Regions from separate parts of the Azospirillum sp. TSH58 genome, predicted to be linked through region 1. Evidence: riboswitches for the same ligand, from Rfam matches in the RefSeq annotation. Region 1 holds a riboswitch; each other region holds the start of a gene.
What was found. Region 1 has a riboswitch for thiamine pyrophosphate ahead of TSH58p_RS06490 (ABC transporter substrate-binding protein). Riboswitches for the same ligand answer to the same signal wherever they lie in the genome.

Region 1 (7,415 bases):
CCTCCCGCGTTTTCCGGGCGCGGTAGTCAGGGGCGGAGCGGTCCCAGGCATCGCCCACCGGGTCCAGCCGCATCAGCGTCAGCGCCGCGCAGCCCGGCGGCGCCAAGGTGGCGTCATGGGCGGAGGGCAGGGCCAGCGCCAGACCGGATTCTTGCAGAAAGGTCATCGCCGGCAGGTCCGGACGGATGTCCAGCGCCAACGTGACCATGAAGGCGGAGGTCGAAGGGCGCAGCGCCCGGCCTTGCTCCACGCAACCGGCGGGCAGGTGTTCCGCCCCCACCAGTTCCAGCAGGGTCCGCCGGGCGTCGGCGTTGGAAACCACCGCGGCGGCGGCGATTCGCTCCCCCTCCATGGTCTCGACCCCGGCGGCCTTGCCACCCTCGACCAGGATGCGGCGGACGGGGGTGCGCAGCCGGACCTCGCCGCCCTTTGCCCGGATGGACTCGACCAGCGCGTCGGCCAGCCGCTGCGATCCGCCCTCCGGATAGGCGCCGCCGTCGAAGACATAACCGAAGATCGGCGCCATCCGGGTGACGCCCAGCCGTTCCGGCCGGTCGGACAGATAGCCGGTCAGGCTGGACAGCAGGGCGCGGGCCCCGGCGTCGGGCACGTAACGCTCCAGCATCTCCAGAAAGCCGCGGTCCTGCCAGCGGAAGGCCTGCGGGCACTCCAGCGGATAGGCGCGCATGGCCGCGACGCTGCGCGGGATGTGGGGCAGGCCGGTCTCGGCGCAGCCGCGGTAGAGGTCGCGGTAGACCCCGCGCATCTCCTCCAGAAAGGCGGCGGCCCCTGCGGCGCTGTCCGGATGCTCGCGCGCGATCAGGGCGCCCAGCCCCGCGGCGTCGCCGGGCAGCGGCTGAAGAACACCGCCCCGGACGATGCCGCGGTTCACCGGCTGCCAGCGCACGCGGTCCGCCACGCCGACCGTGCGCAGCAGATGCCCGACCGGACCGTCCGCACGGGTGCCGCTGACGTCGTGCACCCCGGCGTCGAAGGTGAAGCGCCCGAAGGTCCCGTCGCGCATCCGCACCTTGCGGTCCCAGGAGGAGCAAAAGCCGCCCGGACGGTCGTGCGCCTCCAGGACGGTGACGCGGACTCCGGCCTCCGCCAGCAGGGCCGCCGCGGTCAGCCCGCCGATGCCGGCGCCCACGACGACGACACCATCCTTGTGTCCAAGGACGGCGGGCGCCGGCCAGCGGTGAGGCTCCCGCTCGGCCAGCCGGTGGGCGACGGCCCGGTTGACCAGCCAGTCCGGCAGACGGCGGTTCGCCAGCAGACCGGCCAGCGTGGCGAGCGCGGAGGCGGCGACGCCGACCTCGGTGGCGACGGCGAAGCCGGCGGCCCCGGCCAGGAAGACCATCCCCCACAACGCGGTGACCGCCTTGTTGACGGCGACGAACTGCGGCAGGTGCCACAGGCCGGGAGGCGTCGTCTCGCGGGCGTAGGGCAGGGTGAAGGGGCGGCCCAGCGCGAGCGAGGCGAAGGCCATGCCGGCCAGCGCGAGATGGACGACCACCCCCATATGTTCCAGCGGCCCGCTGAGGAGCAGCGCGGCGAAGAACGCGGCGGCGACCAGTTCCGGCGCCTTCAGCGAACCGCCTCGCCAGTCGTGCGCGCAGAGCGTCAGGCTGAGCAGCAGCGCCGCCAGCGCGGCCGCCGGATGGCCCGCCGGCTGCAGAGCGCCGAAGGCGATCCAGGGCGAGACGCCGACGAGGATGCGGAGCGATTGGGGCATCGGCTTTGACAGGAGCATGGCGGACCCTTGCGGTGATGGGGACGCCCGCCAGACTGTCCAAAGCATCGGACGGGGCCAGCGCCGATCCGCGAAAGGCCGGATTCGCTTCGCCAAACGCCCGCCCGGCGATTCACGAAGCGTGAAACGCCGGCCTCCCGTCCGGGCGGTGCGGCGCGGGCCAGACCTGCGGTTGCGGCATTGGGCAGGGTTCGGGTTGCTCATATACTGTGCAATCATGACCCAAGCCGCCGCCCTGCCCGCCGTTGCCCCCGCCGAAAGCAAGGATGACACCCGCCGTGCCATCGGCTGCTTCCTGCTGGCCATCTTCCTGTTCGCGGGCATGGACACGCTCATCAAGTATCTGAGCGGTGGGTATCCGGTGGCGCAGCTCATGTTCGCGCGGTCGGTGGTGGCGGTTGTCCTGGTCGGCGGCATTTCGGTGGCGCGCGGCGGCTGGGGCGGGATGCGCACCCGGCGGCCCTTCGCCCACGTCTTCCGCTCGCTGGCCGGGCTGCTGTCGATGGGCTGCTTCTTCTACGCCTTCAAGCATCTGCCGCTGGCCGAGGTCTATGTGCTGAGCTTCGCCGGGCCGCTGTTCATCACGGCGCTGTCGATGCCGCTGCTCGGCGAGCCGGTGGGCTGGCGGCGCTGGGCGGCGGTGCTGGTCGGCTTCGGCGGGGTGGTGGTGATGGCCCGACCGGAGGCCGACGCGCCGCTCCTGCCGATCGTCGTCGGCGTGGCCGCGGCCTTCTTCTACGCGCTGGCGATGATCGCGGTGCGCGGCCTGTCGCGGACGGAGAGCAACACGGCCATCGTCGTCTATCTGTTGCTGACCACGACGGTGGTGAGCGGGGTGGCGGCGATTCCCGACTGGGTGCAGCCGGGCGGGTTCGACCTCGGGCTGATGCTTCTGGTCGGCACGCTGGGCGGGGCGGCGCAGGTGCTGATGACCCAGGCCTTCCGCCTCGGCCGCGCCGCGGTGGTGGCGCCCTTCGAATACACGGGGATGATCTGGGCGACCCTGCTCGGCTTCCTGGTCTTCGGCGACGTGCCGACCCCCACCGTGCTGGCGGGCGCGGGGATCATCATCGCCAGCGGGCTCTACATCCTCTATCGGGAAACGCGGCGCCGCGGCGGCTGACGACGGGTCAGGCGGCGGCGGGAAGCGCCGGGCAACCATCCATGACGCGCGGAGCGTCCGTCAGGACGACGATCCGGCTGCGCTCCAGCACGCGCCGGATCCGCGGCGGGTGATTGTCGAAGGCGATGGCGCCGCCGCGGTCGAGCACGGCGTTGCGGAGCGCCAGCAGAATGCCGATGCCGCAGGAATCGAGGAACTCCACCCGCCCCAGATCGACGCGCAGGGTCACGGCCCGCGCGTCCGCGACGCGGCGGAGCAGGGGCGTCAGGCCGGGCAGGGCGGCGTGGTCGATCCGCCCCGACAGGACGGCGCGCAGCCCGCATCCGCCCTGCGGCGTGGCGAAGGGGTGCAGGGTGACAGTGCTGTGCGACGGAGTGGGCCGCATCCTTCGTGACGACTTTCCTGGTGGGGCGACGGTCCGGCGCGGGCCGGGAGCGGCGGAAGGAACCACGGGAAGCGCGACTCTCTCGTGTCTGCTGCGTTGCAAAATTGTGAAAAGGCGCCGGGCCGCCGCTTGACAGCCGGGCGCCGGGCTCACACTGTGCACACGAACGGCTGGGGTGCCTGCCGCAAGGCGGGCTGAGACCACACCCATCGAACCTGATCTGGGTCATGCCAGCGAAGGGAGCCAAGCGTTCGAGGCTGTGCCGCCGCCATTCCCCTGGCCTCCTCGTCCTCGCGCGGTTCCCCGCCGGGCAGGAGGAGACACATTGATGCGGCGCTTCCTTTCCATCCTCTCGGCAACGGCTATTTCGGCGGTCTTCGCGGCGTCGCTCCCGCCGGGCGCGGCGCGGGCCGGCGAGGCCTCGATTCCGGTGCTGGTGCCGCTGACCGGCTTCCTGTCGCTGGAGGGCACGAGCCAGCGCAACGGCGCCGTCCTGGCGCTGAAGGACGCGCCCGCGGGTGTGGCGGTGCGGTCGGAGGTCATCGACACCGGCACCTCGCCGGAGGCCGCGGTCACGGCGCTGGAGCGCGCGGCGGGCGGCAAGGTCACGGCGGTGGCGGCCAGCATGCTGGGCACGCAGATGCTGGCGATGCTGCCGCTGGCCCAGGACTACGGCATTCCGCTGGTCACCGTGTCGGGCACGGCGAGCATCACCGAGCAGGGCAACCCGTGGGTCTTCCGCTTCTTCCCCGGCGACGCCGTGACCAAGGAGGCCCATGCCCGCTATGTGGCGGAGGAGCTTGGCAAGAAGCGTCCGGCGGTGATCTACCAGACGACCGCCTACGGGCAGAGCGGCAAGGCCCATCTGGAGCAGGCCTTCAAAAAGCTCGGCGTCGAGCCGGTGTTCGAGGAGGGGGTGGACCCCGCCGCCAAGGATCTGCTGCCCGTCCTGACCAAGGCGCTGGCGGCCAAGCCCGATGTGCTGGTGCTGCACCTGCATTCCGGCCCGACCGCCCTGTTCATCCGGCAGGCGGCGGCCAACGGGGTGGCCGTGCCGATCGTCGCCGGCTCCGCCATGCACCAGCCGAGCACCGCGGCGCTTCTGGAACCGGCCGAACTGAAGGGCGTCTGCGCCGAGACGGCGGCCTCGCCGATCTCCGGCGGCAGCCCGGAGGTGGAGGCCTTCACCGCCGCCTACCGCGCCGCCTTCAACGCGGAGCCGGATGCCTTCGCGCTCGGCCAGTATGACGGCATCCGCATGGTGCTGGCGGCGGTGCAGGACGGCGCGGGGAACGCGGAGGCGGTGCGCAAGGCGCTGTCCGCCGGGACCCACCAGGGGCTCGCCATGACCTACCGGTCGGACGGCAAGGGCAACATGGCGCATTCCGCCGTGATCGTCTGCTACGACGGCGCCTCGCGCGTGCCGGCGATCGCCAAGCGGTACGACAACGTGACCGGCGTGGTGAGGTGAGGGGGTCTTGATCACCCTGCAGCTCCTCGTCAACGGCCTGGCTCTGGGCGCGGCCTATGCGCTGGTCGCGCTCGGCTTCGTGCTGGTGCTGAACGCCACCGCGGCGGTGAATTTCGCGCAGGGCGACCTCGTGATGGCCGGCGGGCTGCTCGCCGTGGCGCTGGCACCGCATCTGCCGGCTTATCTGCCGCTGCCCGGGCTGCTCCTGCTGCCGGTGGTGCTGGTGCTGATGGCCGGGCTGGGGCTTCTGCTGGCGGCGGCGGCCTATCTGCCGCTGCGCCGCCGCCCGCCGGTGGCGGTCTTCATCAGCACCATCGCGGCGGGAATCATCCTGCAGAACGGCGCTTCCGTCCTGTTCGGGCCGGAGCCGCGGGCGGCACCGCCGCTGCTGAGCGGGGGGACGCTCGACATCGGCGGGCTGGTGGTGGCGGAGCAGTCGCTGGCCATCATCGCCGTGGCGGCGCTGCTGATCGCCGGGCAGCAGTGGCTGTTCGGGCGGACCCAGCTTGGCCGCCGCCTGCGCGCCACGGCCCAGGACCCGGAGATGGCGCGGGCCTGCGGCGTGCCGGTGACGGCGATGATCCTGGTCACCTTCGCGCTGGGCACCGCCTTCGCCGGGGCGGCGGGGCTGCTGCTCGCCAACCGCTACTTCGTCACGCCCACGGCGGGCGGCGACCTGATCCTCAAGGCCTACATCGCCGTGACCATCGGCGGCTGGGGCTCGGTTCCCGGAGCAGTGGCCGGCGCGCTGCTGATCGCTCTGTTCGAGGTGGGGGTGTCGTCGGTGCTGTCCTATCCGGTGGCGCTGGGGCTGCTCTATGCGACGCTGCTGGTCATCCTGGTCGCCCGCCCGCAGGGGCTGTTTGGCGAGGCGGCGCGGCGCCGTGCTTAGGGGCGTGCGCAAGTGGCGGGCGCTGGCCCCCACCCTGACCCTCCCCCGCTGGGCGGGGGAGGGGATCGGGGTTGCGGTTCTGGTGGCGTACGCTCTGCTGTACGCGTCGCCGTACGGGCTGCGCGTGCTGACCGTGGCGGGGGTGTACGCGCTGGCCGCCATCGGCTTCCAGATCGTGTTCGGGCTGGGGGGTGCGCTGTCGCTGGCCCATGGCGCCTTCTTCGGGATCGGGGCCTACGCCACCGGCATCCTGGGCAGCCAGTGGGGGTTCGGCTTCGCGGCGACCTTCCCGGTGTCGCTGCTGGTGCCGCTGCTGCTGGCCCTGCTGGTCGGGCTGCCGGTGCTGAGGCTGGAGTCACACTATTTCGCCCTGGCGACGCTGGGCATCGCGCAGGTCGTCCATCTGCTGGCGGTCAACAGCCCCGGTCTGACCGGCGGCGCCAACGGCCTGCCGGGGGTGCCGGGAATCGTCCTGTTCGGCTGGGCGGTGCCGCGCGGCCTGCCGCTGGCGGCGGTGGTCTGGGGCTTCGTGGCGCTGGGCGGGCTGCTGGCCTGGAGGCTGGCACGCGGGCGCTGGGGGCGGGCGCTGACGCTGGTGCGCGACGACCCGCTGGCCGCCGGCACGCTGGGTCTGGACGTCGGCGGGCTGCGGCTGGCCGCCTTCGCGCTGAGCGCCGTCTATGCCGGGGCGGCCGGGGCGCTGGCCGTGCACACCCAGCGCGTCGTCTCGCCGGAGGTGCTGGAATTCCCGATCATGGTCTCCGTGCTGACCATCGCCGTGGTCGGCGGGCGGGGGCGGGTGGCCGGGGCGATCCTGGGGGCGGTGCTGCTGCTCCACCTGCCGGAGTGGTTCCGCTTCCTGGAGCGCAGCTATCTGATCGTCTACGGCGTGGCTCTGCTCGCCACCATCGTGTTGGCGCCGCATGGGCTGACCGGGCTGCTCGACCGGCTGTTCCCGGCCCGTCCAGTCCCCTTGCCGACGCCCGCAGCGCCGCCGGAAACGGCCATCCCGACGGGTCCTCTGCTGCGGGTGGAGGGGCTGACCAAGGGCTTCGGCGGGGTGCGGGCGGTGGACGGCGTGTCGCTGACGCTGGAGGCCGGGACCATCACCGGGCTGATCGGCCCCAACGGCTCCGGCAAGACGACGTTGGTCAACCTGATCTCCGGCGTTGAGGCGCCGGACGGCGGGCGCGTGCTGATGGGCGGGACGGATCTGGCGGGGAAAAGGCCCGACCGCATCGCCCGCGCCGGGATCGCCCGCACCTTCCAGGCGGTCAGCCTGCCGGAGGGCGCCAGCGTCCTGGCCGCCGTGGCCGCAGCGCGGCTGGAGCGCGACGGCTCGATCGCCCAGGCCGAGGCCCACGCCCTGTGGGCGCTGGAGCGGCTGGGCGCGGCGGACTTGGCTGCAAGGCCCTGCGCCGGCCTGCCGGCGGCGCTGCGCCGCCGGGTGGAGCTGGCCCGCGCGCTGGCCCGCCAGCCGGCCGTCCTGCTGCTCGACGAACCGGCGGCGGGGCTGACCGACGGGGAGAAGGCGGAACTGGCCGGTCACCTGCGCGCCATCGCCGCCACCGGCACCGCGCTGCTGGTGGTGGAGCACGACATGGGCTTCCTGCTGCCGCTCGCCGGCCATGTGCTGTGCCTGGACCAGGGGCGTCCGCTCTACGCCGGCCCGCCGGAGGGCGTGCGCACCGACCCCGCCGTGGTCGCCGCCTATCTGGGGGAGGGGGCGTGATGGGAGAGCCCCTGCTGCGGGTCGAGGGGCTGACCGCCGGCTATGGCGGGGCGGTGGCG
Region 2 (7,415 bases), 260 kb from region 1:
CTGCATGTCGATGATCGCCAATCTCCAGTACGGGTGGACCCTCTTCGTCGAACCCATCGACGACAAGCACGGCTGGGGCCGTGCGGCCATCCAGGTGGCCTTCACCATCTTCATCGTCACCGAAACATGGCTGGTGCCCGTCGAGGGCTGGTTCGTCGACCGCTTCGGCCCGCGGATCGTCGTGCTGTTCGGCTCGGTGCTCTGCGCCGCCTCCTGGGCGCTGAACGCGGTGGCGGACTCGCTGCTCGTGCTCTACGTCGCGGCGGCCATCGGCGGCATCGGGGCGGGCGCCGTCTACGGCACCTGCGTGGGCAACGCGCTGAAATGGTTTCCCGACCGGCGCGGTCTGGCCGCCGGAATCACCGCGGCGGGCTTCGGCGCCGGCTCCGCCCTGACGGTGGTGCCGATCGCCACGATGATCGAGACCTCGGGCTACGAGGCGACCTTCATGGCCTTCGGGCTGGGCCAGGGGCTGGTCGTCTTCGCGCTCGCCTGGCTGCTGGTGGCGCCGCCCTCCGCTCCCATCGCCCGCGGCGGCTTCGCCGCCCCGCCCGCGCAGCGGCAGTACACGCCGAGCCAGATGGTCCGCACCCCGGTCTTCTGGGTCATGTACGCCATGTTCGTGATGGTGGCCGGCGGCGGGCTGATGGCGACGGCGCAGCTCGGCCCGATCGCCCAGGATTTCGGGCTGGCCCACGCCCCGGTCAGCATCCTCGGACTGACCCTGCCCGCCCTGACCTTCGCCCTGTCGATCGACCGGGTGCTGAACGGGCTGACCCGCCCCTTCTTCGGCTGGGTGTCCGACCACATCGGGCGCGAGAACACCATGTTCATCGCCTTCGCCATCGAGGCGGTCGGCATCGTCGCGCTCAGCCTCTACGGCCGCGACCCGGTGGCCTTCGTGCTGCTGACCGGTCTGGTCTTCTTCGCCTGGGGCGAGATCTACAGCCTGTTCCCGGCCTGCTGCGCCGACACCTTCGGCTCGAAGTTCGCGGCGAGCAACGCCGGGCTGCTCTACACCGCCAAGGGCACGGCGGCGCTGCTGATCCCCTTCGCCAACATCATCGCCGACGCGACGGGAAGCTGGCACGCCGTCTTCCTGCTGGCGGCCGCGGTCAACGCGCTGGCCGCCGTGCTGGCCCTGTTCGTCCTGCGCCCGATGCGCAACCGCATGGCCGCCGAATCGCACGGCGCGCCGGGCGGCCGGCGCGTGACGGCCAAAGCGTAACGGCCAAAGCGTGACGGCCATGTCCTGACGCTCACTTCCCCACCCCCCGCCGGGGAAGGAGCCGAAGCGAGGGGGCGCCCGCAAGGGCGTCCCCTTTTCGATTCAGTTGTTACTCCGCCGCCTGCCCCTCCTCCAGATAGATCTCCCCGCCCTTGGCGCGGAAGCTCTCCGACATCTCGGCCATGCCGGAGTTGGCGTATTCCCGCACCTCCTGCGTGATCTTCATCGAGCAGAACTTCGGCCCGCACATCGAACAGAAATGCGCGACCTTCGCCCCCTCCGCCGGCAGGGTCTGGTCGTGGAAGCGCTCCGCCGTCTCCGGGTCGAGCGACAGGTGGAACTGGTCGCGCCAGCGGAACTCGAAGCGGGCGCGCGACAGGGCGTCGTCCCGCTCCTGGGCGCCGGGATGGCCCTTGGCGAGGTCGGCGGCGTGGGCGGCGATCTTGTAGGTGACCACGCCCACCTTCACGTCGTCGCGGTCCGGCAGCCCGAGATGCTCCTTCGGCGTGACGTAGCAGAGCATCGCCGTGCCGAACCAGCCGATCATGGCGGCGCCGATGGCGCTGGTGATGTGGTCGTAGCCCGGGGCGATGTCGGTGGTCAGCGGCCCGAGCGTGTAGAAGGGCGCCTCGCCGCACAGCGCCAGCTGCTTGTCGACGTTGGCCTTGATCTTGTGCATGGGCACATGGCCCGGCCCCTCGATCATCACCTGCACGTCGTGCTTCCAGGCGATCTTGGTCAGTTCGCCCAACGTCTCCAGCTCGGCGAACTGGGCGGCGTCGTTGGCGTCGGCGATGGAGCCGGGGCGCAGCCCGTCACCCAGCGAGAAGGCGACGTCGTATGCCTTCATGATCTCGCAGATCTCCTCGAACCGCTCGTAGAGGAAGCTCTCGCGGTGGTGGGACAGGCACCATTTCGCCATGATCGAGCCGCCGCGCGACACGATGCCGGTGGTGCGCTTGGCGGTCAGCGGGATGTGCGCCAGACGGATGCCGGCGTGGATGGTGAAATAATCCACCCCCTGCTCCGCCTGCTCGATCAGCGTGTCGCGGAAGATCTCCCAGGTCAGGTCCTCGGCCTTGCCGCCGACCTTCTCCAGGGCCTGGTAGATCGGCACGGTGCCGATGGGGACCGGGCTGTTGCGCAGGATCCATTCGCGGGTGGTGTGGATGTTGCGGCCGGTGGACAGGTCCATCACGGTGTCCGCGCCCCAGCGGATCGACCAGACCATCTTGTCCACCTCCTCCCCCACCGAGGAGGCGACGGCGGAGTTGCCGATGTTCGCGTTGATCTTGGTGAGAAAGTTGCGGCCGATGATCATCGGCTCCGATTCGGGGTGGTTGATGTTGGACGGGATGATCGCCCGCCCGCGCGCCACCTCGTCGCGGACGAACTCCGGGGTCACATGGTCGGGGATGGAGGCGCCGAAGTCGTCGCCGTCCCGCGCCGCCGCCTCGGCCAGCCGCTGGCGGCCCAGATTCTCGCGGACGGCGATGTACTCCATCTCCGGCGTGACGATGCCGGCGCGGGCGTAGGCCATCTGCGTGACCGCCCGGCCCGGCTTGCCGCGCAGCGGACGGCGCCCGGCGCGGTCGAAGACGGGCACGGCGCGCGTCTCGCCGGCGCGCAGCCCGTCGTCCTCCGGACGGACCTCGCGGCCCTCATAGGCCTCCACGTCGCCGCGCGCCTCGATCCAGGAGCGGCGCAGCTCCGCCAGGCCGCGGCGGATGTCGGTCTGCACGGCGGGGTCGCTGTAGGGGCCGGAGGTGTCGTAGACGCGCACCGGCGGCTCGCCGCCGCCGACATGGATGTCGCGCATGGCCACGCGCAGGTCGGGGAAGCGCTCCCCCGCCACATGGACCTTGCTGGACGACGGCAGCGGGCCGGTCGTCACCGAGAAATGGTCGGAGGGCGCGGGCTTTTGGGAAGCGGGGGGAAGTGAGTCGGGCATCTGCTGTGGATCTCCATCGCACATAGGATCGTTGGAGACCCGGGTGTGACGGAGCGGCAGAACGGACGACCGGAGCGGTCCCCATGGAGGGGTGCGCGATGGGATGCGCGTGACCGTGGCCCGTTTGTTCCTGTCCCTACGCCGGTACGACCCGGATCAGGTTCAAAGGGTTCGGCGCCTTACGGCATCATCTCAGCCCCGTGTTATGGGGCTCCCCTTGGAACGTCGCCATGCTGAACGATCCGCCCCACCCACGTCAACGCTATTCACGGCGAATTCCACCCCACGGATGCAATTGGCGCGACTCTGGTATCCATTATCTGGTATACAAAATCCTATTGCGCAGCCTGAGCCGGGCCGCTATGCTGCATCACAACAAGAAACAAAGCCCCCTCCCGAGTGCCCGGAGCCCGTCCCATGCTCGAATCCCAGATGATCGCCTTCGTCGCCCTGGCCGGCCTGATGGGCCACGGCCTCACCCTGCTGATGCGGGAGGACGACGAGTGGAACGCCGATCCGCAGGACGGGCAGCCGGACGGCCTCTGGTCGTCGGACCGCTTCAACCAGTCCGGCGAAGGCCACAACCGTCCCTTCTTCCTGGAATGAAAGAAGGCCGCCGCGCGGGGTGCGCGCGGCGGCCATAGTCCGAGATGAAGTCTTCCGAGATAAAGCGCCCGAGATACGAAACCTGAGACGACTTTGCGGGCCGATCAGTGGCCGGGCTGCACCGCCAGCCCCCCCGCACCCTGCTGGGCGGCGAGTTCTGCGTTGCGGGCATGGTGCTTGCGCAGCATGGGCCGCAGGACCGCGATGGCGCAGAAGGCTGCGATGAGGTCCATGGTGGCGCAGATGTAGAGCACGGTCGCCCAGGTGCCGGTGGCTTCCATCAGCAGGTTGCCCAGCGGGACCAGCAGGGCCGCGACGCCCTTGGCGCAGTAGAGCACGCCGTAGATCTTCGCCGCATGCTTGGTGCCGAAGGTGTCCGCCGAGGTCGCGCTGAACAGGCTGTACACTTCGCCCCAGGCCAGGAACACCAGACCCGACAGGATCAGGAACATGATCGGGTCGTGGCCGAAGCGGCTGAGCATCAGGATGCCGAGGCCTTCGAAGGTGAAGGCGATGAACATCGTCGCTTCACGGCCGATGTGGTCGGAGACGAAGCCGAACAGCGGACGGGAGATGCCGTTCATCACGCGGTCGAGCATCAGCGCGAAGGGCAGAGCCGCCATGGTGATGCCGAACAGGCTGATCGGGGCTTCCTTCACGCCCAGATCGTGGGCGATCACGCCGAGCTGGGCCACCGCCATCAGACCGCCGGACACGGTGCAGATGAACATGACCATCATGACCCAGAAGACCGGCGTCTGCAGCGCTTCCTTCAGCGTGTAGTCGCGGCGGGACTGCAGGACCTTGGTCGAGGCCTTCACCTGATCCTTCTGCGGGGCGCGCAGGAAGAAGGCGGCGATGATGATGATCGTGCCCTGCAGCAGGCCGAACCAGAAGAAGGTCGCCTGATAGCCCGAGGAGTGAATCATGTTGGCGATCGGCAGGATCGTCACGGCCGAGCCGGCGCCGTAGCCGCCCGCGGTCAGGCCGACGGCGAGGCCGCGCTTGTCCGGGAACCACTTCAGGGCACTGTTGACGCAGGTGGCGTAGACGCAGCCGACGCCGATGCCGCCGATGGCCGAACCGACATAGAGCATGCCGAGCGAGCCGGCGTAGCTGTCGATGATCCAGGAGAGGCCGGTCATCACGCCGCCGAAGGCGACGATGGCGCGGGGGCCGTAACGGTCGATGAAGTAGCCTTCGATGGGGGTCAGCCAGGTCTGGACGACGACGAAGACGGTGAAGGCGGTCTGGATCGAGGCGCGGGTCCAGCCATGGGTGGCCTGGATTTCCGGCACGAACAGCGTCCATGCATACTGGATGTTGGCCGCGGCCACCATGCAGACGATGCCGACGACGATCTGCATCCAGCGCGCGCCGTCGGAGATGGGCGCCTGCGAGCCGCCGGAACTGTTAAAAGCTGGCCTCTGGGATTCTGTCGATCCAACCATCATTCCCTCCCGTGGGATTGCGACGCTTTGATACCGGGCATGAGGGTCCCCTTGGGCGGCCGAGACGGCGCTTGAACGAGCGTCCGCATCGCCGCGTCATGGGCGGCCTTGTTCCGTGCCGATGTGAGTCATGGTTCAATGATGAGCTGGAGAGCCGGTCACGCCGTCCCTGCGTTCTTGGCGCTCCAGATACGGCATATGGTATGCCAGAGATATTATTGTTGGCAACACGAACTTTTGACGTGTCGCGCTTTTCATCCAAAAAATTTTCGGGCCTTCGAAAACCCGACGACCGGCAGGGTCCGATGCCCTTCCCTTCCGCCCAAACGCCGTTCTGTCCGGTGCCTTACGTGAGATAAGGAAAAAAATGGCCGTGCTGTTTCCAGCACGGCCAGTGATTTCGAGAGGCTCGCATAAATGCAGAGCAACAACCCGCCCGATACAAAGGGTGAAGCACCCTGTGCAAGACCAAGATGACTGGTCTGACCACTCGACGCAATGCCTCTTCGGCGGCTTTCCACATTGCGGAAACGGCCACTCGCCCCGCCAAATACACAAAAAAGAAAGCCGCGCCGTTGCCGGCGCGGCCAGTCACTTCGGGGGAACACCACAGCGACGAAAACGGATCAGCCCTTGAAGACCTTGAGCATGGTGGAACCCAGGCTCGCGGGGCTGTCGGCGACGGCGATGCCGACGGACTTCATGAACTCGATCTTGAAGTCCGCGGTGTCGTTGCCGCCGGAGATCACCGCGCCGGCATGGCCCATGCGGCGGCCCGGAGGCGCGGTGCGCCCGGCGATGAAGCCGACGACCGGCTTCCTGGTCCCGGAGTCGCGGATGAACTCCGCGCCCTTGACCTCGGCGTCGCCGCCGATCTCACCGATCATGATGATGCCCTCGGTCTCCGGGTCCTTCAGGAACAGCTCCAGGCTGTCCACGAAGTTGGTCCCGTTGACCGGGTCGCCGCCGATGCCGATGCAGGTCGTCTGGCCGAGCCCCGTCGCGGTGGTCTGCGCCACCGCCTCGTAGGTCAGCGTGCCCGAGCGCGAGACGATGCCGATCTTGCCGCGCTTGTGGATGTGGCCGGGCATGATGCCGATCTTGCACTCGTCGGGCGTGATGATGCCCGGGCAGTTCGGCCCGATCAGCCGGGTCTTGGAGTTGCCCAGCGCCCGCTTGACGCGCACCATGTCGAGCACCGGGATGCCCTCGGTGATGCACACCACCAGCGGGATCTCGGCGTCGATCGCCTCCAGGATGGCGTCCGCCGCGAAGGGCGGCGGCACGTAGATCACCGACGCGTTGGCGCCGGTCTTCTCGACCGCGTCGGCCACCGTGTCGAAGACCGGCAGGTCGAGGTGCCTGGTGCCGCCCTTGCCCGGGGTGACGCCGCCGACCATCTTGGTGCCGTAGGCGATCGCCTGCTCGGAATGGAAGGTGCCCTGGGCTCCGGTGAAGCCCTGGCAGATCACCTTCGTGTTCTTATCGACGAGAACAGCCATCTTACGCGGCCTCCTTCACGGCCTTGACCACCTTTTCGGCGGCGTCGGCGAGGTTGTCGGCCGACAGGATCGGCAAACCGGACTCGGCAAGGATCTTCTTGCCCAGCTCGACGTTCGTGCCTTCCAGACGGACGACCAGCGGAACGTGCAGATGCACCTCGCGGGCGGCCGCGACCACGCCTTCGGCGATGACGTCGCAGCGCATGATGCCGCCGAAGATGTTGACCAGGATTCCGCGGACATTGGGATCGGAGAGGATCAGCTTGAAGGCCGCGGTGACGCGCTCCTTCGTGGCGCCGCCGCCGACATCGAGGAAGTTGGCCGGCTCGCCGCCGTACAGCTTGATGATGTCCATGGTGCCCATCGCCAGACCGGCGCCGTTGACCATGCAGCCGATGTTGCCGTCCAGCTTGACGTAGTTCAGGTCGTGCTTGGCGGCCTCGACTTCCGCCGGGTCCTCTTCGGCGACGTCGCGCAGTTCGGCCACGGTCTTGTGGCGGAACAGGGCGTTGTCGTCGAAGGCCATCTTGGCGTCGAGCGCCAGGATCTCTCCGGCGCCGGTGACGATCAGCGGGTTGATCTCGACGATCGCGCAGTCCAACTCGGTGAAGGCGCGGTACATGGCGGTCAGGAACTTCGCCGCCGCCCCGACCTGCTTGCCTTCGAGGCCGAGCGCG
Region 3 (7,415 bases), on a different replicon from region 1:
CGCAGTATCCGCAGGCGACCAACTTCGGCGGGCGCGGCAAGATGGACAAATGCACCTTCTGCACCGGCGGTCCGGAAGCGGACAACACGATGGAGGAGTACCAGAAATACGGCACCAACCGGCTGGCCGAGGGCAAGCTGCCGCTGTGCGCGGAGATGTGCTCCACCCGCGCGCTGATGGCCGGTGACGGCGAGGTTCTGGCCGACATCTACAAGGAGCGGACGGTGCGCCGCGGCTACGGCTCCGGCGCCTGGGGCTGGACCACCGCCTACGGCCGCGAGGACCGGGGCCGCGCCTTCGGCCCGGGCCGCGAGGGCACCGGCGGGAGCTGAGCGGGTGGGGGGTCTCTCCGGGGTTTTGCCCCCACCCTTACCCTCCCCCGCTGCCGCAGGGGAGGGGACGAAACTCCCTCCCCTGCAAAGCGGGGGAGGGCCGGGGTGGGGGCAAGCGTCCCCCGATCAAGCACCCCGCAAAGCGCACATTCTCTAGGGAAGGACGCACCATGACGAAGCTCCTGCGCCCCCTGCTGGTCCTGTTCGTTCTGCTGCTCGCCGCCCCGGCGGTGCAGGCGCAGTTCTACCAGACGCCGGGGCCGACCTCGCCGACCTCGAAGGACGAGGTGCAGCTCTACCAGACGCCGGACGGCAAGCTGACCGGGCGGATCAGCATCCCCGACGAGAAGCTGGGCGTCCTGGTCCAGCCGGAGGGGCGGGAGTGGCGCGAGTTCCGCATGGTCTGGCTGAAGATCATCGCCGGCGCGCTGATCCTGGGGCCGATCGCGGTGCTGGCGATCTTCTACCTGATCCGCGGCTCCATCCGCATCCAGGGCGGCCGGTCGGGTCGTCTGGTGCCGCGCTTCAGCGGCGTGGACCGCTTCGCCCACTGGACGACGGCGGTCAGCTTCCTGCTGATGGCGGTGACCGGGCTGATCATGACCTTCGGGCGCCTGCTGCTGATCCCGCTGATCGGCCACCCGAACTTCACGATGCTGGCCGAGGCCAGCAAGTACATGCACAATTTCTTCAGCGTGCCCTTCGTGCTCGGGCTGGTGATGATCTTCGTGCTGTGGGTGCGCGACAACATCCCGGAGAAGGCCGATCTCGTCTGGCTGAAGACGCTCGGCGGCGTGCTGAGCAAATCCGGCGAGCATCCGGAGGCGGGGCGCTTCAACGCCGGCCAGAAGGGCGTCTTCTGGGCGGTGGTGTTCGGCGGCTTCGCGCTGTCGCTCAGCGGCTTCCTGCTGATGATGCCCTTCGCGGTCACCGGGATCGGCGGTATGCAGATCCTGCACGTGGCGCACGGGGTGGTGGCCGCGCTGATGATCGCGCTGATCATCGGGCACATCTACATCGGCACCATCGGCATGGAGGGCGCCTTCGACGCCATGGGCAGCGGCGTGGTGGACGAGAACTGGGCCAAGGACCATCACCGCCGCTGGTACGAGGAGCAGCTCCGCAACGGCCAGGCCAATCAGGACGGTCGGCTGCGGCATCATGCGGCGGAGTGAGGTGCGGAACCGCTCGACAGGCGGGCCGGCATGACCGATCCTTCCGCGCAACCAATTGTGCGCAGGGGGATGCATGCCGCTCGACCAACGGGAGTCGCTGTTCCGCCGCATCGCGGAGCGGCGCGACGAGCTTGTCGCGCTGACCCGCGACCTGATCCGCATCCCCACCGTGAACCCGCCCGGCGACGTCTACACCGACTGCGCGGAGTTCCTCGGGCGGCGGCTGGCCGGGCGCGGCTTCGCCGTGGAGTATGTGCGGGCGGAGGGCGCGCCGGGCGACAGCGACCGCTACCCGCGCACAAACGTGATCGCCCGCATCGAGGGGCGCGAGCCCGGCCCCTGCGTGCATTTCAACGGCCACATCGACGTGGTGCCCGCCGGCCAGGGCTGGACGGTCGATCCCTTCGAAGGGGTGGTGAAGGACGGGCGCGTCTATGGCCGCGGCGCCTGCGACATGAAGGGCGGGATCGCCGCGTCGATCATCGCCGTCGAGGCAATCCTGGAGGCGGGCATCCCCTTCCCCGGCGCGCTGGAGATCTCCGGCACGGTGGACGAGGAGTCCGGCGGCTACGGCGGGGTCGGGCATCTCGCCACGCTCGGCCACTTCTCCCGCCCGCGGGTCGACCACGTCATCATTCCGGAACCGCTGAACGTGGACCGCGTGTGCATCGGCCACCGCGGCGTCTGGTGGGCGGAGATCGAGACGAAGGGCCGCGTCGCCCACGGCTCCATGCCCTTCCTCGGCAACTGCGCGGTGCGCCACATGGGCGCCGTGCTGCACCGGATCGAGACGGAGCTGATCCCCCGGCTGGCCGCCAAGCGCACCGCCATGCCGGTGGTGCCGGAGGGCGCGCGGCAGTCCACCCTGAACATCAACGCCATCCACGGCGGCCAGCCGGAGGACCATGGCGGGTTGCCCAGCCCGATGGTGCCCGACCGCTGCCGCATGGTCATCGACCGCCGCTACCTGATCGAGGAGGACCCGGAGGAGGTGCGGGCGGAGATCGTCGGCATCCTGGAGGATCTGCGCCGCGAGCGCCCCGGCTTCGATTACGAGCTGCGCGAGGTGCTGGCCTTCCTGCCCACCCTGACCGACGCCGACGCGCCGGTGGTGCGGGCGGTGGGGGCGGCCATCGAGACGGTGCTGGGCCGCCCGGCGGCGCAGGTGGTGTCCCCCGGCACCTACGACCAGAAGCACATCGCGCGGGTCGGCCATCTGAAGGACTGCATCGCCTATGGCCCCGGCATCCTCGACCTCGCCCACCAGCCGGACGAGTATGTGGGGATCGACGACATGGTGCATTCCGCGCAGGTGATGGCGATGGCCGCCCTCTCGCTGCTGCGGCGGGAGGTGTGAGGGGAAGGAACGCCGCCTATTTCCAGGTGACCCGGCCGCCGACCTCCTCGGCGATGAAGTCCGCCCAGCGTTCGCGCTCGGCCAGCAGGGCCGGCGGGAAGTAGTCGTTCAGCTCCACGGCCTGCCAGCGGTAGCCGGGGCGGTTGAAGATGTCGCTGCCTTCCGCCAGGAAGCGCGGCACGTCGATGCCGTCGAGAATGTCGTCGCGGTTCAGTTCCTGGTGCGAGAAGCTCTGGATCTTGTGCCGGATGGCGTCGTCGTCGCCGATGTAGGAGAAATGCCAGCCCGCATGGGGCAGGATGTCCACATAGGCGGGCCGGGTCTCGGGGGTGTAGCGGTCCAGCGTGCCGCGGCTTTCGCGGATCTGCTGCGGCGTGGTCATCCGGGCCATCAGCCCGCGGACGGCGACGGGAAAGACCGAGAAGTTCTCGCCCTCCACGTTCATGAAGTTGACCTTGAAGTAGAACAGCGGCACGCGGAACCCGGCGATCATCGCCGTGCTGTCGCGCAGCGACGCGACGGAGCGGGCGCGCAGGATCTCGTCCACGTCGGAGACGATGACGATGTCGTCCGGCTCCACCTTGTCCAGCCCGAGCGCGATGGCGTTCCGCTGTGCCCGCTCGCGCACCCAGGGATTGTCGGTTTCCGGGAAATCGGGGGCGACGACCAGCTTCACCTTGTCGAGGAAGGGCAGGAAGCGGTTGCGTTCCTCCATGAAATGCAGCGGCTTCGGCGCGCCGGCGAAGGTCTGCTTGGCCTCGACGATCACGAACTGGTCCACCGTGTCGTACAGCTCGCGGAAGCGAAGCTCCAGAAGGTCGAGTTCGTTGTGGAAGGTGAAGCAGTCGTAGATCTTCGGCTGGCGGCGCTGCGGCGCGGCCACCGCCGGCCAGCGCGACCCCGGCGCCGCCGTCGTCTGCACGGCATCGGCCAGAGCCAGCACATAGTCCCGCGCCGCGCCGCCGGTCCATTCGGTGATCTGGGACCGCAGGAACGTCTCGTCCCGCCGCGCCACCAGCTTGCGGACCATGGAGGCGAAGGGGGCCTTGCGTCCGGACAGCGCGAGGCCGGTCATCAGGTCGGTGTATTCGCGCTTGTCGAGAAGCGGACCGTCCATCACCTCGATCCGTTCCTCCAGCGCGCGGTCCCCCAGCACCTTGCCGAAGTTGAACAGGCCGTGGAAGCCGAAGGCCGGTCCCGTCACCGGTGTCCGTTCGAAGGCGAAGCGGTCGGCCACGGCCTCCGGGGCGAAGCGGATGCCGGCCTTCTCCAGCGCCGGGCGCTCGGTCCGGCAGATGACGTGGTCCTCGGGGATGCCGGCTTCGAAGGGCAGGTCGCGCAGCCGGTCGAGCAGGGCGGCGGAGCGCAGGGAGAAGCCGCCGTTTCCCACCGTCATGCCGTCGTCGTACCAGCCCCAGCGGGCGCCGATGTAGTCGAAGGCGCGGAACTCCTCCGTCCAGGCCCGCGGGTCGGCGACGAAGCCGTCCCACTGCGCGATCAGGACATGACCGGTCGTCACCAGCCGGCGCAGGCGGACGTTGATGGTGTCCGAATAGTCGTCGATGCTGTGGATCGGGGCGATGCGGTGGAAATCGACGCCCGGAATCTTCGGGTCGCGGTCGGAGAGCAGCAGGACCCTGGAGAAGCGGCAGGCGGACAGGCTGTCCCGTATGGCCAGTTCGACCAGGGCGTTGTTCGCCGTGTCGGCGAACACCAGCGTGCAGTCCTCGATCCTCACCATGCCGTTCCCCGTTCTGCCGCCGGCGTCGGCCGCCCGCGGGCGCGGATCCTATCACGGCGGTTGTGGGGGTGCCACGGGCGGCGCGCCGGTCATCCTTGACGGGCGGGGGCCGGTCCCTTAGCTTGCGAAGTGTTCCCTGGGGGGCCTCGCTAGGAGGCTGAGACTCCGCCGGTCCGGCGCTTTCATCCGGACAACGCGGTGACCCATCGAACCTGATCCGGGTCATACCGGCGTAGGGACGGGACTGAAGGGCGGCACGGCGTACCCCCATTCCATCCAGACACCGCTTGCTCCGGCAACAGTTTGTTGGCGCTGCAAAAGGTGTGTGCGGACGTGACCGAAGCCCGACTTGTCGAAGACCTGCTGGCCTTCATCGCCGCCGGAGAGGCGGACGAGGAGGCGTTCAACCGCATGGCGCTGGCCGTCTTCGCCCACCAGTTCGAGACCAACGTCCCCTACCGCCGCTTCGCCACCCAGCGGGCGCGCACCCTGCGCACGGTGAAGAGCTGGCGCGACGTGCCCGCCGTGCCGATCAGCGCCTTCAAGGACCTGACGCTGAGCGGACGGCCGCCGGAGGAATGCCCGCACGTCTTCATGACCAGCGGCACCACCAAGGGCGTGCGGGGCAAGAGCCACCACCCGACGCTGGCGGTCTACGACCGCTCCATGACCGTCAATTTCCGCCGCCGTTTCATGGGGGACGTCGAACGGCTGCGCATGGGCATCCTGTTCCCGACCGAACAGGCGATGCCCAACTCCTCGCTCGCCCATTATCTGGCGCTGGCCAGGAGCGAATTCGGGACGGCGGAGAGCCGGTATTTCGTCTCCGACGCCGGGCTGGACGTGGACGGGGCGATCGAGGCGCTGTCGCGCGCCGAGGCGACCGGCGAACCCTATGCCCTGCTGGGGGCGAGCTTCAGCGTCGTGCATCTGATGGACGCGCTGGCCGAGCGGGGGCGGCGCTTCGCCCTGCCGGCGGGCAGCCGCATCCTCGACACCGGCGGCTTCAAGGGCCAGTCGCGGGAGATGGCGGCGGAGGAGTTCTACGGCCGCCTGTCCGCCACTTTCGGCGTGCCGCGCCGGCTGTGCATCAACATGTACGGCATGACGGAGCTGAGCACCCAGTTCTACGACGACGGCAACGAGACCTGCCCGTCGGTGAAGTCCGGCCCGCACTGGATCCGCAGCCGGGTCATCAACCCGCTGACCGGGCAGGAGGTGCCGCGCGGCAGCGTCGGCGTGCTGGTCCATCACGATCTGGCCCATTTCAACTGCGCGTCGGCCATCCTGACCGAGGACGCCGGGGTTGAGGTGGACGGCGGCTTCCAGCTTCTGGGCCGGGCGGACGGGGCGGACGCCAAGGGCTGCTCCATGGCGGTCGAGGACTTCCTCAGAGCGGCGCGGGCCCCATGACCGTAGGCTTGATGGAGCGCGCCGGGCATCTGCCGGGGTTGTCCGCCGACGCGGTGGACTGGCGGACGCTGACCTTCCGGCGCGGCGCCGAGACGCTCGACGTCGCGGTGCCGGTGCTGAGAGAGGCACAGGTCGCCGAATTGGCAACGCGGGTGCGCACCAACGCGCGGGCCTGTCTGAAAAGCCGCACCGTCGCCGAGATCGCCGCCGCCATCGACCGCGCCGTCGCCCGGCTGCTCGACCGCGACGACCCGTGGCGGCAAAAGGCGGAACGGCTGCTGCCGCTGGTCACCGGCTACGACGCGGAGATGGTCCGGCTGGGGCTGACCGGCTATCTGAAGACCTTCCGCGGGCCGGAGCTTCGGAAGTTCGTCGCGGAGGACTTCGCCAATCCGGCGGTGCTCGACGATTTCCAGCCGATGCCCAAGGGCGGCTTCGCCCGCGCCTTCGGGCCGGAGCTTCTGCTGCATGTCTGGGCGGGCAACGTGCCGGGCCTGCCGCTGTGGAGCCTGATTTCCGGCCTGCTGGTCAAGGCCGGAACGGTCGGCAAGCTGCCGAGCGCCGAGCCGCTGTTCGCCGGCTGGTTCGCGCAAATCCTGGCGGAGATCGACCCGGACCTGGCCGACTGCATCGCCATCGTCTGGTGGAAGGGCGGCGACGAGGCGGCGGAGCGGGCGTGGCTGGGCCGCGCCGACACGGTGGTCGCCTATGGCGGCAACGATGCGCTTGAGGCCATCCGGGCGCGGGTGCCGGTCACCACGCGCTTCCTGCCCTACGGTCACAAGATCAGCTTCGGCATGGTCGCCCGCTCCGCGCTGGACGCCGGGAAGGCGGGGGCGGTGGCCCGGCAGGCGGCCTACGACGTGGCGCGCTACGACCAGCAGGGCTGCTACTCGCCGCAGACCTTCTTCGTGGAGCGCGGCGGTCGGGTGTCGCCGCGCGAATTCGCCGGCTTTCTGGCGCATGAGCTGGACGCCATCGGCAGCAAGTTCCCGCGCCGCGCCCTGTCGATGGGCGAGGCGGGCAGCGTCGCGTCCTGGCGCAACGCGGAGGAGACGAAGGGCTTCGCCGACCCCGGCCGCGCCCTGCTGGGCGATCCGGCGGGAAGCTGGGCGGTCGCCTACACCGACGCGGCGGACGGGCTGTCGCCTTGCGGGCTGAACCGCACGGTGACGGTTGTGGCGGTGGACCGGCTGGCCGACGCGGTGCCGGGGCTTGCGCCCTACCGCGCCTTCCTTCAGACCGTGGGCATCGCCGCGCCGCCGGAGGAGCTGTTCGCGCTGGCCGGGGCGCTGGGGGCGGTCGGGGTGACGCGCCTCTGCGCGCTGGGGCGCATGACCGCACCGGAGGCGGGCTGGCACCATGACGGGCGGTTCAACCTTCTGGACCTCGTCACC
Region 4 (7,415 bases), on a different replicon from region 1:
CGGCCCATTTCGCGGCGGTCTACGGCATCAACGGCCTGATCTGCGCCCGCGAATGGGACGGGGTGGAGCTGTACGGCCACCCCGTCGCGGTGGTGCTGATCCTGGGCGCCACGGCCATCGCCCTGCTGCTGGCCGCGGGTGTGCTGGCGGCGGCGCTGTGGGGCGCCGCTCCGGGCCGGCGGACCAGCGAGGACCCGCGCCGCTTCATCCGCCTGTTCACCGCGCTCGCCGCCGCGGGATCGCTGGTCGCCATCCTGTGGAACGGGCTTCCCGCCCTGCAGGTGCCGGCCTGCGGCTAGCCCGGCCGCCTCACTCCGGAATCAGCCGCCGGTAGAGGTGCCATGTGGCGTGGCCGAGCACCGGCATGACGATCACCAGCCCGACGAAGGCGGGCAGCGAGCCGAGCAGCAGCCCGCCCGCCACGATCAGACCCCAGAGCGCCATGGGTTCCGGATTCTTCAGCGTCGCGCGGACGGAGGTGCGGATGGCCGTCGCCACGCCGACCCGGCGGTCCATCAGGAGCGGGAAGCTGACCACGCTGATCGCCAGGGCCAGGACGGCGAACAGGAAGCCGACACCCATCCCGAGAACGATCATGCTCCAGCCGGCGCCGGTGGTGAACAGGGCCTGGGTGAAGGCCCTCCAGCCCTCCGGCGCCAGCGGGGCGAGGGTCGCCATGTAAATGAGCTGCGCCGCCACGAGCCACAGCAGGAACACCGCCGTCAGGATCGCCCCCATCGCCAGGATGGCTCCGAAGGCCGGGGAGCGCGCCACCGCGAAGGCGTCGGCCCACGACACCCGGTCGCCCCGCTCGCGCCGGCGGCTCATCTCGTAGAGGCCGACCGCGGCGAAGGGGCCGATCAGCACGAAGCCGGAGGCCAGCGGGAACAGCAGATGCAGCGCGTCCCCGTCGAGCAGGAGTTCGGCCAGCAGCAGCCCGACCAGCGGGTAGATCAGGGCGATGAACAGGACGTCGGTGCGGCAGGCCATGAAATCATGGAGCCCCTTCCTCAGCGCGTCGCGCAGGTCGTCGCTGCGGATGCGCCGCAAGGTCGGCTCCAGCGCCGCCCGCTCCTGCGCCGGTGGGGCGATGGCGTGGCCCGCTTCGGCGAGGCCGTGGGACCAGGATTTGAAATGGGCCGCACCCCATTCCGCAGGGTTTCGGATGGTCATGTCCGTTCCTCCCGAACCGTTCGTTCAGGGGGTGCGAGCCCGCCCGTGCCCGGTCGCGGCCTTCGCTGTCGCGGCCCGGCGGTCACAGGAGGTCCCGCGCCCCGCCATGCACGGATGATACGCCGACGAATGGTTGGCGGCACTGTTCATTGGGGGAGGGGCGGGCGCGGGGCGGCGCCGGGTTTTCCGGAGGCGGCGCCTGTCCTATTGTCCTTGGCCTTACGGAAACGACACCGGGGATGGGAATGGCGGATAAGGAAGACCGCAAGGCCGTGCTGGCCCGCGTTCATGGCAAGGTGCAGGGCGTGTGGTACCGCGGCTGGACCGTGGAGACGGCGAGCCGGCTGGGGCTTGACGGCTGGGTGCGCAACCGCGGCGACGGCACCGTGGAGGCGCTGTTCGCCGGCCCGGCGGACGCCGTGGACCGGATGCTGGAGGCCTGCCGCCGCGGCCCTTCCGCCGCCATCGTCAGCGACATCGCCGTCGAGCCGGCCCGCGATCCCGGCCCGGGGGGCTTCGAGCAGCGCCCGACGCTGTGACGGCTGGGGATGGTTAGCGTTCTGTTAGCCATGCGGGGCTAGGCTGTCGGGTGTGGATGAGGGGATGCATCGCCTTGCCCCCACCCCGGCCCTCCCCCGCTGCGCAGGGGAGGGAGATATTCGCGGAGCGGCGGCAGTCCCCTCCCCTGCGCAGCGGGGGAGGGTTAGGGAGGGGGCAAGCGGGTCAGGATGAGCGGCAAGAGGCCAGAATCAGCGCTCCGGCTCCTGTGCGGCGCCCTCCTGTCGCTCGGCGCGCTGGCGAGCGGAACCGCCTGGGCCAGGGGGCCGCTCGACCGGACGGAGCCGGGGCACATGCCGCCGGTGCCGCCCGGCGGCTACGACCTGCCGCTGTCGCCGCCGGTGGTCCAGTTCCCGCTGCCGCCGCAATGGGTGACGATCCGCTCCACCCAGGACTGGCGGCATGCCGGGACCTTCGAGAAGGAGCTGAGCAAGGCCTGCGCCGCCCGCCAGTTCCGGGAGCAGATGCCCATGCGCTACCGCGCCATCTTCAAGGGCGAGGTTCTGGGCGTCGCCTTCGGCCACGGGCTGAACCTGCACGACCCGAAGAAGCAGGCGAACCGCAAGCTGATCTATCTGTTCCGCAACGGCGACAGCACCGGCTGCACCATCGTGTCGATCACCAACGAGGATCTGCGCGTCCTCAACGACGCGCAGGCCGGCGGGGCGCCGAAGCGGTAGGGGTCATTCCTCCTCCGGCCCGCCGCCCCCGACGGCACCGCCGAAGACCTCCGCGAAGCTGGCCATCAGGGCGGCGTCCACATCCTCCATGGCGACGAGATGGCCGAGCGCCACGATGGAGGTCACCCCATGCTCGCTGATGCCGCAGGGGACGATGCCGGCGAAGTGGGACAGGTCCGGCTCGACGTTCAGGGCGACGCCGTGGAAGCTGACCCAGCGGCGCACCCGCACGCCGATCGCGGCGATCTTGTCCTCCTGGCCGGGGGCGCCGCCGTAGGGCCCCTTGTCCACCCAGATGCCGACCCGGCCCTCCCGCCGCTCGCCGCGGATGTTGAAGGCGGCCAGCGTGCGGATCAGCCACTCCTCCAAATCCTGGACGAAGGCGCGGATGTCGGCGCCGCGCGTCTTCAGGTCCAGCATCACATAGGCCACGCGCTGCCCCGGCCCATGGTAGGTGAACTGCCCGCCGCGCCCGGCCTGATAGACGGGGAAGCGGCCCGGCTCCAGCAGGTCCTCCTCCCGCGCGCTGGTGCCGGCGGTGTAGAGGGGCGGATGCTCCAGCAGCCAGACCAGCTCCGGCGCGGTGCCGGCGCGGATGGCCTCGACGCGCGCCTCCATCTCGGCCAGCGCGTCGGGGTAGGGGACCGGCGTGTCGCTGATGCGCCACTCCACCGCCCGCGCAGGGGCGGCAGCGGCGGCGGGAACGGCATCGCCAATGGCGTCGGCGGAGGGCGGAAGGGGGGCGGTGAGGTCGGTCATGCCGACGTTATGAACTTTCTTGTCGGAAAACGCGAGACGCCGCTTGATCGGCCGTCGGGGATCTGCTATTCCCCCGCTCCACCCGATGACGGGAGCAATTCCTTCGTCGGTTCTACCAGCCTTGTGCGGTCGTGGCGGAATTGGTAGACGCGCAGCGTTGAGGTCGCTGTGGCAGAGATGCCGTGGAAGTTCGAGTCTTCTCGACCGCACCATCCCCCCGAAACGGGGGATCTGGCAAACAAACGAAAAGCCCGCCGGTCCATCGGACCACAGCGGGCTTTTTCGTTTTCGGGCCGCCCTCTCCGGGCCGCTTCCCTTCAGCGGAACTCCACATACTGGTCGAGCGCGACGCGGCGCATGGTCTGCACGATGTAGGGCTGCGCGTTGTGCACCGTCACCAGCCCCTTGGCGTCGCGGCAGCGGTTGGCGAGGACGAACAGCATGCCGATCGCCGCGGAGTCGAGAAAGGTCATGTAGCGCAGGTCCAGCCGCACCTCGGGCCGCGCGCCGATGTCCCAGTCCGCCAGCAGGTCGTGGAACTTGCGGCTGTCGTCGTAGGTGAAACGCCCCGACAGCATGATCCCCTCCTGACCGTCGATGTCGGTGTAGGCGTACTCCATCGTCACATCCGCTGGCCGGTGGTGTCGGTTCTTCTCGGGCTGCGCGAGGTCAAAAGCCCCGCGCGCATTATGGGTGCACGAATTGTGAAGCCCACGCAAGCAATTGCGCGCAGGGCCGGACGCCCCGGAATGGCCCGCCGGGCTGGACAAAACGGCGGCACACCTATATTCGGTGGTCGCCCCGGCGGGAACCCGCGAGGGCTCCCCACCAACCCGCAAACGCCGGTGCGCCATGGTCGGCCGATCGCAGGACCATGCCGTCACGCCGCATTGCCATCGTGAAGGGAGGGTGCCGCCATGCACACCGACCGCCAGGAACCGGATCGTATCCAGGACGATGTGCCGCACCCGGCCGAACGCCCCGACCCGCCCCGCGAGGACGACGAGGAGGAGCGCGCCTATGGTGTGGAGCCGGAGTTCGTCGAGGAGGTCGTCGAACGGCTGCACGCCGGACGGCGCGACGAGCTGCGCGCCGAACTGGACAAGCTGCACCCCGCCGACGTCGCGGACCTGATCGAGCAGCTCGGCCACGACGACCGCGAGGCGCTGGTCGGCGTCCTGCGCCCCGACTTCGACGGCGAGGTGCTGAGCTACCTCAACCACGATCTCCGCGAGGAGATCGTCGAGCTGTTCGAGCCGAAGGAGCTGGCCGCCGCCGTCGCGGAACTGGACACCGACGACGCCGTCGACGTCATCGAGGACCTGGACGAGGACACCCGGCGCGAGGTTCTGGAGAATCTGCCGGCCGCCGACCGCGCGCTGGTCCAGGAGAACCTGACCTACGACGAATACACCGCCGGTCGCCTGATGCAGCGCGATCTGGTGGCGGTGCCGCAGTTCTGGACGGTCGGCAAGACCATCGACTATGTCCGCGCCGCCACCGACGAGCTGCCGGAGGATTTCTACGACATCTTCGTCGTCGATCCCATGCACCGGGTGGTCGGGGCGGTGCCGCTGTCGCGCCTGCTGCGCCAGAAGCGGTCGGTCCGCATCGCCGATCTGGTGACGGAGGAGGTGGACACCATCCCCGCCACCATGGACCAGGAGGAGGTGGCGAACCTGTTCCGCCAGTACGCTCTGGTTTCCGCGCCCGTGGTGGACGCCGGCGGTCGGCTGATCGGCGTCATCACCGTCGACGACGTGGTCCACATCATCGACGAGGAGGCCGAGGACGACATCGGCAAGCTCGGCGGCGTCGGCGACACCTCGATCTACCGCTCGGTTCTGGAAACCTCGCGCTCGCGCATTTCCTGGCTTGGGCTGAACCTGTTCACCGCCTTCGCGGCGGCGGGCGTCATCTCGCTGTTCGAGGCGACCATCGAGCAGATCGTGGCGCTGGCCGTGCTGATGCCGATCACCGCCTCGATGGGCGGCAACGCCGGGACCCAGACGCTGACCGTGGCGGTGCGCGCCCTGGCGACGCGCGAGCTGTCGTCGTCCAATGCCCCCCGCGTGGTCGGCAAGGAGGTGCTGGTCGGGCTTCTCAACGGCGCCGTCTTCGCCACGCTGGTGGGGGCCATCGCCGCGACGTGGTTCGAGCCGATGATCGGGCTGGTGATCGGCTGCGCCATGGTCATCAACCTGTTCGTCGCCGGGCTGTGCGGGGTGCTGATCCCCATCGGTCTGGACCGGATGGGCGTCGACCCGGCGGTGGCGAGTTCGGTCTTTCTGACCACGATGACCGACGTCATCGGGTTCCTGTCCTTCCTGGGGCTGGCGTCGCTTTTGTTGCTGTGACCAACGAAAAGGGGCTTGCCAAAGGCGGCTCTCTTCCGGATGATCCGGGCATTGGCTGGGGTGCCGTGCGGGATGCGCTCGCGCGGCTGAGATCACACCCATCGAACCTGTCTGGATAATGCCAGCGAAGGGAGCCGCCGCATGGTATCCGCGCCCTTATTTCATTCTGAGTCCGCCCATTCCGGGTCCGCAAAACCCACCGTCGCCGTGGTCGGCGCGGGGGTGATCGGCCTGTCCATCGCCTGGAGGCTGGCCGCCGCCGGCTGCCGGGTCGAGGTCTTCGACCGTGGCGCTGCCGGCCGGGGCGCCAGCCACGCCGCGGGCGGCATGCTCGCCGCCTGCGTGGAGACCGAACCCGGCGAAGAGAGCCTTCTGCCGCTGACCCGCGCCTCCCAGGATTTGTGGCCCGCCTTCGCGGCGGAGCTGGAGGCCGCCTCCGGCCTGGCGGTGGACCTGCGCGACGAAGGCACGATGGTCATCGCGCTGAACGCCGACGACGCGGCCAAGGTACGCTTCCTGCACGAGTTCCAGAGCAAGCTCGGCCTGCCGGTGGAATGGCTGAGCGGGGCGGAGGTGCGGCGGCGCGAGCCCTACCTCCAGCCGGGCGTGGCCGGCGCGCTGTTCTGCGCCGGCGACCATCAGGTGGACAACCGCAAGGTCGCCGCCGCCCTGCACGCCGCCGCCCTGCGGGCCGGCGCCGTGGTGCACGAGTACGCCGAGGTCAGCCGCATCGAGATCCGCGGCGGCCGTGCCGTCGGCGTCCAGGTCGGTGACCGGCTTTTCGAGGCCGACCGGGTGATTCTGGCCGCCGGGGCGTGGTCGGGCTGGATCGACGGGCTGTCCCCGGCGGTGCGCCCGCCGGTGCGCCCTGTGAAGGGGCAGATGCTCTGCCTGCGCATGGACGCCCGGCTGCCGCTGCTGCGCCACGTGGTGTGGACCCCCGGCACCTACCTGATCCCGCGGCTGGACGGGCGGCTGCTGGTCGGCGCCACGACGGAGGAGCGGGGCTTCGACGACCGGCTGACCGCCGGGGGCCAGTTCGCCCTGCTGGAAGGGGCGTGGCGCGCCCTGCCGGGCATCGCCGAGCTGCCCATTGAGGAAGCCTGGGCCGGTTTCCGCCCGGGCACCCGCGACGACGCCCCGATCCTCGGCCTCTCGGAGGTGGAGGGGCTGGTCTACGCCACCGGGCACCACCGCAACGGCATCCTGCTGACCCCGGTGACCGCGGATTCGGTGGCGCGGCTGGTCCTGACCGGGGAGACCGATCCGGTGATCCGTCCCTTCGCGCTCGACCGCTTCGCCCAGCCCAAGGGGGCCGCGGCATGAGCGTCCGCATCCGCGTCAATGGGCGGGAGGAGGATCTCGCCGCCCCCACCGTCGCCGCCCTGCTGGCCGAACGCGGCATCGCCGCGGGCACGCGCGGGGTCGCCGTCGCTCTGAACGGCGCCGTCCTGCCGTCCCGCCGCTGGGACGAGACGCCGCTGTCCGCGGGCGACGCCCTGGAGATCATCCGCCCCGTCCAAGGTGGTTGAGCGCAGGGCGGTTGAGCTTCCCACCCGCCGAAGCGCGGGTCCGACATCCAAGGAAACATCCATGAACGACACGCTCACCATAGCGGGCCGTGAGTTCCGCTCGCGCCTGTTTCTCGGCACCGCCGGCTACCCGAACCAGCAGGTCATGCTCGACGCGCTGGAGGCCAGCGGCAGCGAACTGGTCACGCTGGCCATCCGGCGGATCAGCCTGGACGGCTATTCGGAAAGCCTCGTCGACGTCATCGGCGACCGCGCCGGGCTGCTGCCCAACACCGCCGGCTGCCTGACCGCCAAGGAGGCGGTGCTGACCGCGCAGCTCGCCCGCGAGGCGCTGGGCGTGGATTGGATCAAGCTGG

Region 2: another riboswitch for thiamine pyrophosphate. It lies ahead of thiC (phosphomethylpyrimidine synthase ThiC); the one in region 1 lies ahead of TSH58p_RS06490 (ABC transporter substrate-binding protein).
Region 3: another riboswitch for thiamine pyrophosphate. It lies ahead of TSH58p_RS25915 (long-chain fatty acid--CoA ligase); the one in region 1 lies ahead of TSH58p_RS06490 (ABC transporter substrate-binding protein).
Region 4: another riboswitch for thiamine pyrophosphate. It lies ahead of thiO (glycine oxidase ThiO); the one in region 1 lies ahead of TSH58p_RS06490 (ABC transporter substrate-binding protein).

Annotation. Positions count from the first base shown of each region.
Region 1 covers NZ_CP022364.1:613,632-621,046, reverse strand. Annotated here, with positions in the region: gene TSH58p_RS06505 (NAD(P)/FAD-dependent oxidoreductase) at 1-1,753, opposite strand, end outside; gene TSH58p_RS06500 (DMT family transporter) at 1,971-2,876, shown strand; gene TSH58p_RS06495 (STAS domain-containing protein) at 2,884-3,261, opposite strand; TPP riboswitch at 3,423-3,520, shown strand; gene TSH58p_RS06490 (ABC transporter substrate-binding protein) at 3,590-4,732, shown strand; gene TSH58p_RS06485 (branched-chain amino acid ABC transporter permease) at 4,740-5,624, shown strand; gene TSH58p_RS06480 (ATP-binding cassette domain-containing protein) at 5,617-7,356, shown strand; gene TSH58p_RS06475 (ABC transporter ATP-binding protein) at 7,356-7,415, shown strand, end outside.
Region 2 covers NZ_CP022364.1:351,796-359,210, forward strand. Annotated here, with positions in the region: gene oxlT (oxalate/formate MFS antiporter) at 1-1,228, shown strand, start outside; gene thiC (phosphomethylpyrimidine synthase ThiC) at 1,338-3,179, opposite strand; TPP riboswitch at 3,295-3,407, opposite strand; gene TSH58p_RS05225 (hypothetical protein) at 3,597-3,785, shown strand; gene oxlT (oxalate/formate MFS antiporter) at 3,890-5,239, opposite strand; gene sucD (succinate--CoA ligase subunit alpha) at 5,863-6,738, opposite strand; gene sucC (ADP-forming succinate--CoA ligase subunit beta) at 6,740-7,415, opposite strand, start outside.
Region 3 covers NZ_CP022367.1:973,695-981,109, forward strand. Annotated here, with positions in the region: gene fdh3B (formate dehydrogenase FDH3 subunit beta) at 1-332, shown strand, start outside; gene TSH58p_RS25900 (formate dehydrogenase subunit gamma) at 503-1,507, shown strand; gene TSH58p_RS25905 (acetylornithine deacetylase/succinyl-diaminopimelate desuccinylase family protein) at 1,581-2,864, shown strand; gene TSH58p_RS25910 (DUF5672 family protein) at 2,881-4,605, opposite strand; TPP riboswitch at 4,733-4,862, shown strand; gene TSH58p_RS25915 (long-chain fatty acid--CoA ligase) at 4,939-6,018, shown strand; gene TSH58p_RS25920 (acyl-CoA reductase) at 6,015-7,415, shown strand, end outside.
Region 4 covers NZ_CP022366.1:48,131-55,545, reverse strand. Annotated here, with positions in the region: gene TSH58p_RS18915 (hypothetical protein) at 1-299, shown strand, start outside; gene TSH58p_RS18910 (DUF2189 domain-containing protein) at 310-1,173, opposite strand; gene TSH58p_RS18905 (acylphosphatase) at 1,419-1,712, shown strand; gene TSH58p_RS18900 (hypothetical protein) at 1,902-2,411, shown strand; gene lipB (lipoyl(octanoyl) transferase LipB) at 2,415-3,170, opposite strand; tRNA gene TSH58p_RS18890 (tRNA-Leu) at 3,296-3,382, shown strand; gene TSH58p_RS18885 (STAS domain-containing protein) at 3,488-3,790, opposite strand; gene mgtE (magnesium transporter) at 4,088-5,527, shown strand; TPP riboswitch at 5,574-5,677, shown strand; gene thiO (glycine oxidase ThiO) at 5,669-6,853, shown strand; gene thiS (sulfur carrier protein ThiS) at 6,850-7,059, shown strand; gene TSH58p_RS18865 (thiazole synthase) at 7,121-7,415, shown strand, end outside.